DNA from 2 places in the Paenarthrobacter sp. NPDC090522 genome. Region 2 is predicted to be linked to the other one. Evidence: predicted binding sites of a transcription regulator. Region 2 holds the regulator's gene; the other holds the start of a gene.
What was found. Region 2 encodes LexA, which represses DNA repair genes until DNA is damaged. Its sites were predicted from a motif close to TCGAACANNTGTTCGA; they were not measured.

Region 1 (5,617 bases), on a different contig from region 2:
TGAAGGAATTCGCCGTTGGCGTCCCGGTCATACAGGAGGTTGAGCTCCTGGAGCGTGTCCCGGAAGCCGGGTTCAAGATCGAACCGGGCGTCCAGGTCCTCGTAGTAGTTGGCCGGAATCTGCAGGAACTCAAGGCCGCGCTCCCGGGCGGACCGGGCAGTTGCCACGAGGTCGTCCACGGCGAACGCGATATGTTCCTGGTAAGTTTTGCGTGCTTTGTCGGCCTGCTGCGCCGGGGCCAGGTTCAGCACCAGCCGTACCGCGCCGTCGGTGGTCTGCATGACCTGCGAACGCACCAAACCGCTGGGGCTGGGTACTTCGGCGAACGGCTGCGGCTCGAGAGCCAATGCGCTGGTGTAGAAGAGGACGGCTTCGTCGAAGTGCTGCCACGGCTGGGCGAGGTTCACATGGTCAATGACGGCGTTTTGATGTGTAGCCGGGTGTTCCAGCCCCTCGCCGAACTCGTGCGTCCAGGCGGCCGTGCCGTCAGGGCTGCCTTGGCACAGGAAGATCTCGGTGGAGTCCGGCGCGGCGATGCCTTGGAACACTTCCTCGTCCGCCTGGACCTTCCGGGCCACCACCGGCGCCTTGAGTTGCTGGGCGCGGGCGGAGGCAATCACGGGAGAGTCGACGTCGAACCCCAACGCGGCAATAGCCGGTTCGGTGTGCGAGGGTGCCTGCTCGTTGATGATCACGCGGGCCTGGCCCATGGTCCACAGCTGGACATCCTTGGTGCGGTGGCGGCCCTCGAATTCGAAGCCGAGCTGGCCAAGGAGCTTCTCCAGTTGGGCGGTGTCGTCCGCCTTGACCTCGGCGAAGTTGAAGCCTGCCGGCTCGTTCACCTTGGGCAGCGTGGCCAGTTCCATGGGATAACGACGGCGGCCGGGACTGCCGTTGCCGGCTGCGGTTTGACTGGACGTGCCCGCCAGCCACTTGGCGCTCTGTTCCTCGAGCCAGATGAGCGAGCGCATGGCATCCACGGCCGTCCGCTCAACGTCCGACTGCCGGAACACATCGTTGAAAACTTCGAGGGACACCGGACCGGTGTAGCCCGCCCGGACCACGTGGCCCATGAACTTGGCGAGCTCGAACTGTCCCTCCCCGGGGAAAACACGGTAGTGACGGCTCCAGGACAGCACATCCATGGAGAGCTTGGGAGCATCGGCCACCTGGACGAAGAAGATCTTCTCCGCGTTGATGTCCTCGATCGGGGCAGTGTCCCAGTCGCGCGAAAGAATGTGGAACGAGTCCAGGCAGGTGCCCAGGTTGGGGTGGTCCACCATCTCCACCAGGCGGTAGGCGTGCTCGTAGTCATTGACGTACTTGCCCCACGCGAGTGCCTCGTACGCCACCTTGACGCCGTGGCCCCCCGCCAGTTCGGCGAGTTCGCGGAGCTGTTCGGCCCGCAGTTCGTCATTGTCGATGGTTGCCGTAGCCACGTTGGAGCACACCAGGATGGTGTCCATGCCCAGGCGTTCCATCAGGTTGAACTTCGCCTCGGCCCGCTTGAGGTTGGCCTTCAGCAGGTCCGGAGTGACGCCGTCGAAATCGCGGAACGGCTGGTACAGGTCAAGGCCCAGGCCCAGGTCTGCCGCCATCTTCCGGACATCCTCCGGGCTGAGCGAGGACGTGACGAGGTCCTGCTCGAAGATTTCAATGCCGTCGAAGCCCGCGATGGCGCAGGCCTGCATCTTCTCCTTCAGCGTCCCGGAGAGGCAGACGGTTGCGATTCCGGTGCGCATCAGTGGGCCGCCTTTGCCAGTGCGGGTGCTTGCTCTTCGGAAGCGATGAGTTCAAGGAAATGTTCACGCATGCGGTCGCGGTCAGCGTCCTTTCCGGTAAAGATCTTGAAGGCGTCCGCCGCCTGCCCAACTGCCATGCGGCCGCCGTCGAGCACTTCGCAGCCTTTGGCGCGCGCTTCGCGGACCAGCTGCGTTTCGATGGGGCGGTAGACGATGTCCGCCACCCAGTGGCGGGCTTCCAGGAGCTCGATGTCCAGCGGCAGGCCCGGGTGCGCGGCCATGCCGATGGGGGTGCAGTGCACCAGGCCGTCGGCGAGGGGCATGACCTGTCCCAGTTCGGCGATGCTCCGCGGGGTGACTGTCGCGGCGGGGAAGAGTTCGCTGAGTTCGGCTGCCCGTTCCGCGGCACGCTCAGGGTCCATGTCCACGAGATCCAGCTGCCTGGCGCCTGCCTTGAGCAAGGCGTACGCGACGGCGGATCCGGCACCCCCCGCGCCCAACTGGACGACGCGATCGAGCTTGGCCTCCGGAAGCCCGTCGGCGAGCGCCGAACCGAAACCGGAGTAGTCCGTGTTGTGGCCGATGAACCGGCTGTCGTGGATCAAGACCGTATTGACGGCGCCCAGGCGACGGGCGTCGTCGGAAATTTCGTCCAGGTGCTCCAGCACCAGCTGCTTGCACGGATGCGTGATGTTGAGGCCGTTGAAGCCCATCTGCCGGGCCGCTTCGAGCAGACCCCCGACGGCGGTAGCCGGCAGTGCGAGCTCCAGCAGGTCGATGGGGCGGTACAGCAAGCGAAGGCCCTGCACATCGGCCTCGCGTTCATGCATGGGCGGAGTGAGCGAGGGCATCACGCCTTCGCCAATCAGGCCCACCAGAACGGATTCGGCTCGGTTGCTCATCCTCAAGCTCCTTTTACTTTCACGTACCGCCGGTGCGTATCAACGCGGTCCCGACCGGACGTATGACTCAGGTTACTACAGTTGTTCATATTCCGCACGCTTGTTCTTATCGCGAACATTTCGGTTGCACCTGCACCCAACTGGGTCGCAATTAAGCGCGTTTAGAGCGGTCAAAACGCGCACAAATGCGACCCAGTTGGGTCAGCGCTGCGGGAGGCGGGCCGCGAGTTCTGCCGCGGCCTCCTGCAGGGTGGGGACGTGCGCCACGAGCTCCTCCATGGTCAGGCGGAACACTGGAACAGCGACGGCGATCGACGCAAAAGCGTTGCCCTGCGAGTTGAGAATCGGCACGGCCACGGCACGCATGCCGATCTCGTTCTCCTCATCCATCACGGCATAGCCCTGGCGGCGGACCTGCCCGATTTCCTCGCGGAACTTGTCCCGGTCGGTGATGGAGTGCTCAGTCAGGGCCTCAAGGGGAAGTTCTTCGAGCAGCCGCTTGCGCTCGATCTCCGTCTCGAACGCAACGATCGCCTTGCCCACGGACGTGGTGTGCAAGGCGCCGAGGTGTCCGGGGTCGCTCGTGACCCGGAAGGACTTGGGTCCGTCCACCTTGTTCACCGTGAGGTGATGGTCGCCGTCGCGAACGGAGAGGATGGTGGCCTCATGGGTGCGTTCGGTAACCCGTTGCAGTACAGGCAGTGCAGTTGCCGCAAAACCGTGATGATTGGAAACGCGCTGGCCGAGCTGGAACACGCGGAGGCCCAGATGGTACCGGCGGCCGTCCGGCTCGTAGTCCACAAAGCCGTCCCTCGTCAGCGAGCCCAGCAGGCGATAGGTGGTACTGAACGGCAGGCTCGCACTCCTGGCAAGATCCGCAGCACTTGCCCCCTTCGGCTCGTTGCCCAGCAGTACCAAAAGGCTCAAGGCCTTGCCGACCATGTCGGTCTTTGTGTCCTCTTTCACACTCATAGGAGAAATGCTCTCACATTGTGAGAGCTATTTCTAGATGGTGATTACTTCTCTTGACAAGTGACCGCACTCACAGCCACTATTGCTGTATTACACAAGTAGCTCTCACCATGTGGTTACTTATCGGGAAGCTCAGGCCGCACCTCGCCCGGGATCTCCGCACAGCTTTATCCGCGACATCGTCGTCACAGAAGGAACACCCCCATGAGCCAAACAATGCCGTCAGCGACGCCAGGCACAGAAACAACCAAGGGAACGCCCAAGAAAGCCGCACTCGCCAGCTTCCTCGGCAGCGCCGTTGAGTACTACGACTTCTTCATCTTCGGATCGGCCGCCGCGCTGATCTTCCCGCACGTTTTCTTCCCGGATGCGGACGCCAACGCCGCCATCATGTCCTTCGCGACCTTTGGCTTCGCCTACGTCGCTCGCCCGGTGGGCGCCATTATCCTGGGCCACTTCGGTGACCGGATCGGCCGCCAGAAGGTCCTGATGTTCACGCTGGTCCTTATGGGTGCGGCAACCTTTGTGATCGGCTGCCTGCCGGACTTCAAGACCATCGGCTGGTGGGCACCCGTACTGCTGGTGCTGGCCCGCCTGGCCCAGGGTCTCTCCGCCGCCGGCGAGCAGGCCGGCGCCTCCTCCATGACGCTGGAGCACGCTCCGGACAACCGCCGTTCGTTCTTCACTTCCTGGACCCTCACCGGAACGCAGGGTGGACAGATCCTGGCAGCGCTCGTCTTCATCCCGGTCGTGGCACTTCCCGACGAGATCAAGTACGGCATCGGCTGGCGCATCCCGTTCTGGCTCAGTGCCGTGGTGGTGATGGTGGCCTACTTCATCCGCCGCACCCTGCACGAGCCGCCCGCATTTGCCGAGGCCAAGAAGAACAACCAAATCGCAAAACTGCCCATCGCCGACCTCCTGAAGCTGCACTGGCGCGACGTCCTCCGCGTGGTGTGCTGCGCCTTCATCGCCGCCGTCAGCACGGTGTTCGGAACCCTGGCCATCAAGTACGCCCAGGACGTAGCCCACGTGAACAGCACCATTACGCTGTGGCTGGTGGTTGCGGCCAACATCGTGGCACTTGGCACCCAGCCCCTGTTCGGCATGCTGGCGGACAAGATCGGCCGCAAGCCCGTGTTCGTCTACGGAGCCCTGGCCAGCGCCATCATGACACCGGTCTTCCTCCTGACCCTCGAAGGCGGCAATGTGCCGCTGATGTTCCTGGTCTCGATCGTGTTCTTCTCGTTCGGTTATGCCGCAGCCAACGCCGTCTGGCCGTCGTTCTATGGAGAAATGTTCAGCACCAAGGTCCGTTTCTCCGGCCTGGCCATCGGCACGCAGCTCGGCTTCCTCATGGCAGGCTTCGCTCCGGCAATCGTTACGGCCATGGGCGGAACCAAGGCCGGCGGATGGGTCCAGATCTCCATCTTCAGCGGCATCATCTGCGTGATCGCCGCCGTCTCCGCCCTGACGGCCCGTGAATCCGCAAAGGTCCCGACGGCCCAACTCGGCCTGCACAAGTAGTCCAGCCTGTAGCGGAGGAGCGCTCCTTCCCGGCTCCTGGGAGCGCCCACCAGTGACGACACACAGAAATGCCCGGCATGTTCCCCAACATGCCGGGCATTTCAGCGTCCCGCGCAACCTGATTGCGGAGCACGCAGCGCGAGTAGGCGAAGGAATGCTGGCGGGACTACCGCGGATTCAGGGCCACCGGCTTGAACTTGGCTGCGCCGGTCCCGGAGTACAGCAGCAACGAGCCATCCCCGGCTACCCCCACCACTGAGGGGTCGCCAGTCCCGGTAAATCCGTTGCCCAACGCCGCGATGCCGGAGAACATGTTCCATCCGGACCCGAGGTAGGAACGCGACAGGAAGCCACCGGATCCGTCGCCCGGGTAAAGCCACAATCCACCATCGCTGCTCCGGCCCAGGATGTCCTCCCGGCCATCGCCATTGAAGTCGCCGGCCTGCAGCACCAGGTTGAACATGTCCCAGCCGG
Region 2 (5,617 bases):
CCGCGACGAACTGATGCCGGGTGTGACAGACCGTGCATGGCGCCAGGTTTCAGTTACCTCGATGGAATGCCTGGGGGCGCAGAAGTGTCCCCTGGCGGAGGAGTGCTTCAGCGAGCAGGCACGCGCCCGGGCGGCGGAAGCCGATGTGGTGGTCACCAACCACGCGATGCTCGCCGTGAGCGCCTTTGAGGGACTGGCAGTCCTTCCGGAGTATGACGTGGTGGTGGTGGACGAAGCCCACGAACTCCAGGACCGGGTCACGGGAGCCGTGTCCGGCCAGTTGTCCGTGGCCATGATCCATGCTGCGGCCTCAAGCGCACGCAAGCACACGGCCATCACCGTCGATGCCCTGAACGCGGCCGCGGACAGGTTGGACATGGCCCTTGTTGGTGTTCCAAGCGGCTTGGTGCCCAACGGCCTCAACGACGAACAACTTGATTGCCTGGACCAGCTCCGGGACGCCACCAGGGCCGCCCTGTCCGATTCGAAAACGGATTCGTCGAACGCCGTGGACGGTGGACGCCAGTTGGCCCGTTCGCGGCTCATGCTCATTCTGGAACTATCGGAGCGGTTGCTGGCCGCGAAGGAAAATCGTGAAGTGGTGTGGTTCTCCAGGAACAGCACTTTCGATCCCCAGCAGGGCTACTCGCCGCCTGACGAAACAGCTCCCGCACTCATTAATATTGCTCCCCTGAGCGTGGCCGGACGCCTCCGGGAAGGGCTGTTTGCGGGCCACACGGTGGTTCTGACGTCCGCCACGCTGGCCATCGGGTCGGCGTTCGAGCCGGCCGCGGGCGGGCTGGGCCTGCTGGGGGACGGAGCTCCCAGCTGGACAGGCTTGGACGTGGGATCGCCCTTTGACTATCCGAAGCAGGGCGTCCTCTACGTGGCGAAGCACTTGCCCAAGCCCGGACGCGGCACCTCGCCCGAAGCCCTCGACGAGCTTGAGGACCTCATCCGTGCCTCCGGCGGCGGAGCGTTGTGCCTGTTTTCGTCCCGGCGGGCAGCCGAGGAAGCCGCGGAAGCCATGCGGCTGCGGCTCGATGTGGACATCCTGTGCCAAGGAGAATCCACCATGGCAGCGCTGGTGAAACAGTTCGCTGACGAACCCGATACGTGCCTTTTCGGCACCATGTCCCTGTGGCAGGGGGTGGACGTGCCGGGTGGCTCGTGCCGCCTGGTGGTCATTGACAGGATCCCCTTCCCACGGCCCGATGATCCCCTGATGACGGCAAGGTCGCGTGCTGTGGCTCAGTCCGGTGGAAACGGGTTCATGGCCGTCTCGGCGACCCATGCCGCAATCCGCCTGGCGCAGGGAGCAGGCCGGTTGATCCGGTCTACGGGAGACAAGGGCGTGGTGGCGATACTCGACTCGAGGCTTTCCACCGAAAGGTACGGCGGCTTCCTGCGGGCTGCCTTGCCGCCCTTCTGGGCCACGACCGACCGGAAGACCGTCCAGGGCGCCTTGCAAAGGCTGGCCCGGAGCGGGCGATAAGACGATTCTTCAGGGGTGCCCGCCACCGCTGGCGCGGGCACCCCTGAAGCAGTGTGTGCCGACGCGGGTCTTCGAACAGACCTTCTGGAGGATGGCCCTTAAAGGGAGCGCAACACCGACACGACTTTGCCCATGATGGTGGCTTGATCGCCGAGGATGGGCTCGTACTGGGTGTTCTGGGGGAGGAGCCAAGTGTGGCCGTCGCGTTGGCGGAATGTCTTGACCGTGGCCTCGTCGTCCAGGAGGGCTGCCACGATATCGCCGTTGATGGCGTCATTCTGCCGGCGGACAACAACCCAGTCGCCATCGCAGATGGCGGCGTCGATCATGGAATCACCGGCGACCTTCAGCATGAAGAGTTCGCCATGGCCCACCAATTGCCGCGGGAGGGGCAGGACGTCCTCCACGGTCTGGTCGGCCAGGATCGGGCCACCGGCAGCGATGCGGCCCACCAGGGGAACCATCGCGGTGTCGCTGGCACTTGCCAGCTCGGTGACGGCGAGGCCGCCGGTACTGCGCAACGTTGCGGGGGCTTCCACTCCCGGGATGGTGGCACCACCGTCAAGGGTCAGTGGCATGAGGACTTCCATGGCGCGAGGACGCTTGGGGTCCCTCCTGAGGTAGCCGAGTTTTTCCAGCTGGGACAACTGGTGGGTGACGCTCGAGAGGCTGGCCAATCCCACCGTATCCCCGATTTCGCGCATGCTGGGCGGGTAGCCGTTGTCATTGACGGAGCGCTGGATGGTCTCGAGGATCTTCTTCTGACGGACAGTCAGGCTTTTGGGACTTTTGGTGGGCTGTTGGCTCCGCAGGGGTGCCCCGCCGCCTGTGGCCTTCGCTGCCATGTTCGCCATTGCCCTTCCGTTCCGCCCGGCGGCGTTCTGAGTGCTGCCGGGATGTGGGTCAAAAATGTCAGACCCTCCTGATGCACTGCTTTTGTGCCTGTTTCTTCCCTCAAACGTAGGCCAGGCACCAGCGTTTATCAAACATTTGTTCTAGCGAGTCTCGACACCGTTCGTTGATAAGTGCTAAAAATGTCATAGCAAGGTTCGAATATGTGTTCTAGTAATCCGGATCGAAGCCGAGATGTTCGAAGGAAGTGTTCGAATATCGCGGCGAGACCAACGAACACAAGGTATTGGCAGCAGGGTCCTGGTTCCCCGGGACCAGGCAATCGCTCAGAAGGGCTCAGCTCATGTCCGCAGTCACAACGTTCCACGAGTTCCGCAACGCGCCGGTACCCACCCGCATCCGGCTCACCCGGCGCGGGCGGATCGTTTTCTTTGGCATCCCGGCCATGTTGCTCGTGGCCGCGCTGCTCACGTTTGCGGGCTTCCTGAACTCGCCGGCCAAGGCCTCGGATTCCCCGTCGCAACTGCAACCGCCAGTCGCCGTCAGTGTCACCGTGCAGCCCGGTCAGTCCCTGTGGGGCATTGCAGGGGCTGCCGCACCCGAGCGTGACCCGCGGGACGTCATCACGGAGATCATCCAGCTGAATGATCTCCGTGGCGGACGCATCACCCCCGGTCAGCAATTGTTTGTTCCTGCCAAGTAGTCCATACGGACGGTGGCGCGGATCCTCTCCGGCGTCACAGTTACAGGGCACTCACCGGCGCACCTTAAACTGGTGGGGTGACTGACCAGCTTGAGCGACTCGACCGACTTCCCCTCCGGACCAACCTGCGTGGACTGAGCCCCTACGGCGCACCGCAGCTTGACGTTCCGATTCTGCTCAACGTCAACGAGAACACCCATGGAGTGCCCGCCGATGTCCAGGCCGCGATCACCGAAGCCGTGGCCGCAGCGGCCACCGGACTGAACCGTTACCCCGACCGCGAGTTCACTGAATTGCGGGAGGCGTTGGCGGAATTCCTGGGCCACGGCCTCAGTCCTGCGAACATCTGGGCTGCCAACGGATCCAACGAGGTTCTCCAGCAGATCCTCCAGGCTTTCGGTGGTCCCGGCCGCAAGGCCCTTGGGTTCCCTCCCACGTATTCCATGTACCCCCTCCTGGCCAGCGGCACGGACACTGAGTACGTCCGTGGTGTTCGTGGCGGGGATTTCAGTTTGGACGCCGCGTCTGCCGCCGCGCAGGTGGCTGAGGCGGGCGCAAATATCGTCTTCCTGTGCTCGCCCAACAACCCCACCGGAACGGGTCTTGGCTTGGACGTCGTGGAGGCTGTCTATGAAGCAGGAGAGGCCAGCCAGGCGATCGTGATCGTGGACGAGGCTTACCACGAATTCGCCCACGACAACACTCCCAGTGCCCTGACCTTGCTGCCGGGCCGGGAACGGCTCATTGTTTCCCGCACCATGAGCAAGGCTTTCGCACTTGCCGGTGCGCGGTTGGGCTACATGGCTGCGGCGCCCGAGGTCACCGATGCCATCCGCCTGGTCCGGCTGCCGTACCACCTCTCGGCGGTAACGCAGGCGACCGCCCTGGCAGCCCTGCAGCACCGCGAGGCCCTGATGGCCGACGTCGAGGACATCAAGGTCCAGCGTGACCGCATCGTCACTGAATTGCTGCGGATGGGCCTCAAGCCGGCGGCCTCGGACTCCAATTACGTGTTCTTTGGTGGCTTGGAGAACCCGCAAGTCATCTGGCAGGGCCTGCTGGATGCTGGAGTACTGATCCGCGATGTTGGGATCCCCGGGCACTTGCGTGTCACTGCCGGTACCGAACAGGAGACCACAGCGTTCCTGGAAGCTCTTGAAGCGCTGCTGGCCGGCGAGGCCGGTGTTGCTCCACGGCTCGGTTAAGAAGCCACCCACTTAGACTTGTCCCTAGATCCATTTCCCTTTTCGTGTTAAGGACGTTCCCCAGATGAGCGAAACCGGCGCCACGCCGTCCGCTGCCCGTACCGCGCGCATGGAGCGCACCACCAGTGAGTCTTCTGTCCTGGTGGAGATCAACCTGGACGGTTCGGGTGTCTCGGACATCAGCACCTCGGTCCCGTTCTACGACCACATGCTGACTGCGCTGTGCAAGCACTCCTTGATCGACATGACGGTCAAGGCCACGGGGGACACCCACATCGACGCCCACCACACCGTTGAAGACGTGGCCATCACCTTCGGCGAGGTCCTGCGGACGGCGTTGGGAAACAAAGCCGGTATCCGTCGCTTCGGCGAGGCCACCGTTCCCCTGGATGAGGCTTTGGCCCACGCAGTTGTGGACGTTTCCGGCCGCCCCTACCTGGTGCACGGCGGGGAGCCCGCCGGACAGGAGTACCACCTGATCGGGGGACACTTCACTGGTTCACTGACGCGGCACGTCTTCGAAGCCATCACGCTGCACGCAGGTATCTGCCTGCACATGAATGTTCTGGCAGGACGCGACCCCCACCACATTGTGGAGGCACAGTTCAAGGCATTCGCCCGGGCGCTCCGCGCGGCCGTTGAATCCGATCCCCGCGTGGAGGGTATTCCGTCCACCAAGGGAGCACTATGAGCAACCAGATCCTCAAAGACGGTGCGGTGACTGACGCATCGGCTTCCGCAAAGCCCGAATCGCCCGAGGGCAAGCCCACGGTTACGGTGCTGGATTACGGCTCGGGAAATGTGCGTTCGGCGGTGCGGGCACTGGAGCGCGCAGGCGCCCACGTCGTGTTGAGCGCCAAGCCGGAAGACGTGCTGAACGCTGACGGACTGGTGGTTCCCGGGGTCGGTGCGTTCGAGACTGTCATGAAGGAGCTCAAGGCCGTTGATGGCATCCGCATGATCGGGCGCCGCGTTGCCGGAGGCCGGCCGGTCCTCGCCATTTGTGTTGGCCTTCAGGTGATGTTCGAGGCCGGAGTGGAGCACGGTACCGAATCCGAAGGAATGGCCGAATGGCCAGGCAAGGTAGAGCTCCTGCCCGCTCCCGTGGTTCCGCACATGGGGTGGAACACCGTGGACGTTCCGGAGGGGTCCAAGCTCTTCGCCGGAGTGGAGGACGAGCGTTTCTACTTTGTGCACTCCTACGGCGTTCAGGAATGGAACTTCGACGTTGTCCAGCCCCGGATGGCTCCGCCCATGGTGACGTGGTCCGAGCACGGAGCCCGTTTCATCGCCGCGGTGGAAAACGGCCCGCTGTGCGCTACGCAATTCCACCCGGAGAAATCGGGTGATGCCGGTGCCAGG

Region 1: the regulator LexA is predicted to act here: its motif matches at 2,737-2,752, upstream of ACIQT2_RS14330 (shikimate dehydrogenase).

What each region holds. Positions count from the first base shown of each region.
Region 1 covers NZ_JBIVXL010000010.1:17,385-23,001, forward strand. The annotation lists gene ACIQT2_RS14325 (bifunctional sugar phosphate isomerase/epimerase/4-hydroxyphenylpyruvate dioxygenase family protein) at 1-1,742, opposite strand, end outside; gene ACIQT2_RS14330 (shikimate dehydrogenase) at 1,742-2,644, opposite strand; gene ACIQT2_RS14335 (IclR family transcriptional regulator) at 2,846-3,616, opposite strand; gene ACIQT2_RS14340 (MFS transporter) at 3,821-5,143, shown strand; gene ACIQT2_RS14345 (FG-GAP-like repeat-containing protein) at 5,310-5,617, opposite strand, start outside.
Region 2 covers NZ_JBIVXL010000003.1:35,022-40,638, reverse strand. The annotation lists gene ACIQT2_RS04110 (ATP-dependent DNA helicase) at 1-1,495, shown strand, start outside; gene lexA (transcriptional repressor LexA) at 1,594-2,340, opposite strand; gene ACIQT2_RS04100 (LysM peptidoglycan-binding domain-containing protein) at 2,691-3,050, shown strand; gene ACIQT2_RS04095 (histidinol-phosphate transaminase) at 3,128-4,255, shown strand; gene hisB (imidazoleglycerol-phosphate dehydratase HisB) at 4,320-4,946, shown strand; gene hisH (imidazole glycerol phosphate synthase subunit HisH) at 4,943-5,617, shown strand, end outside.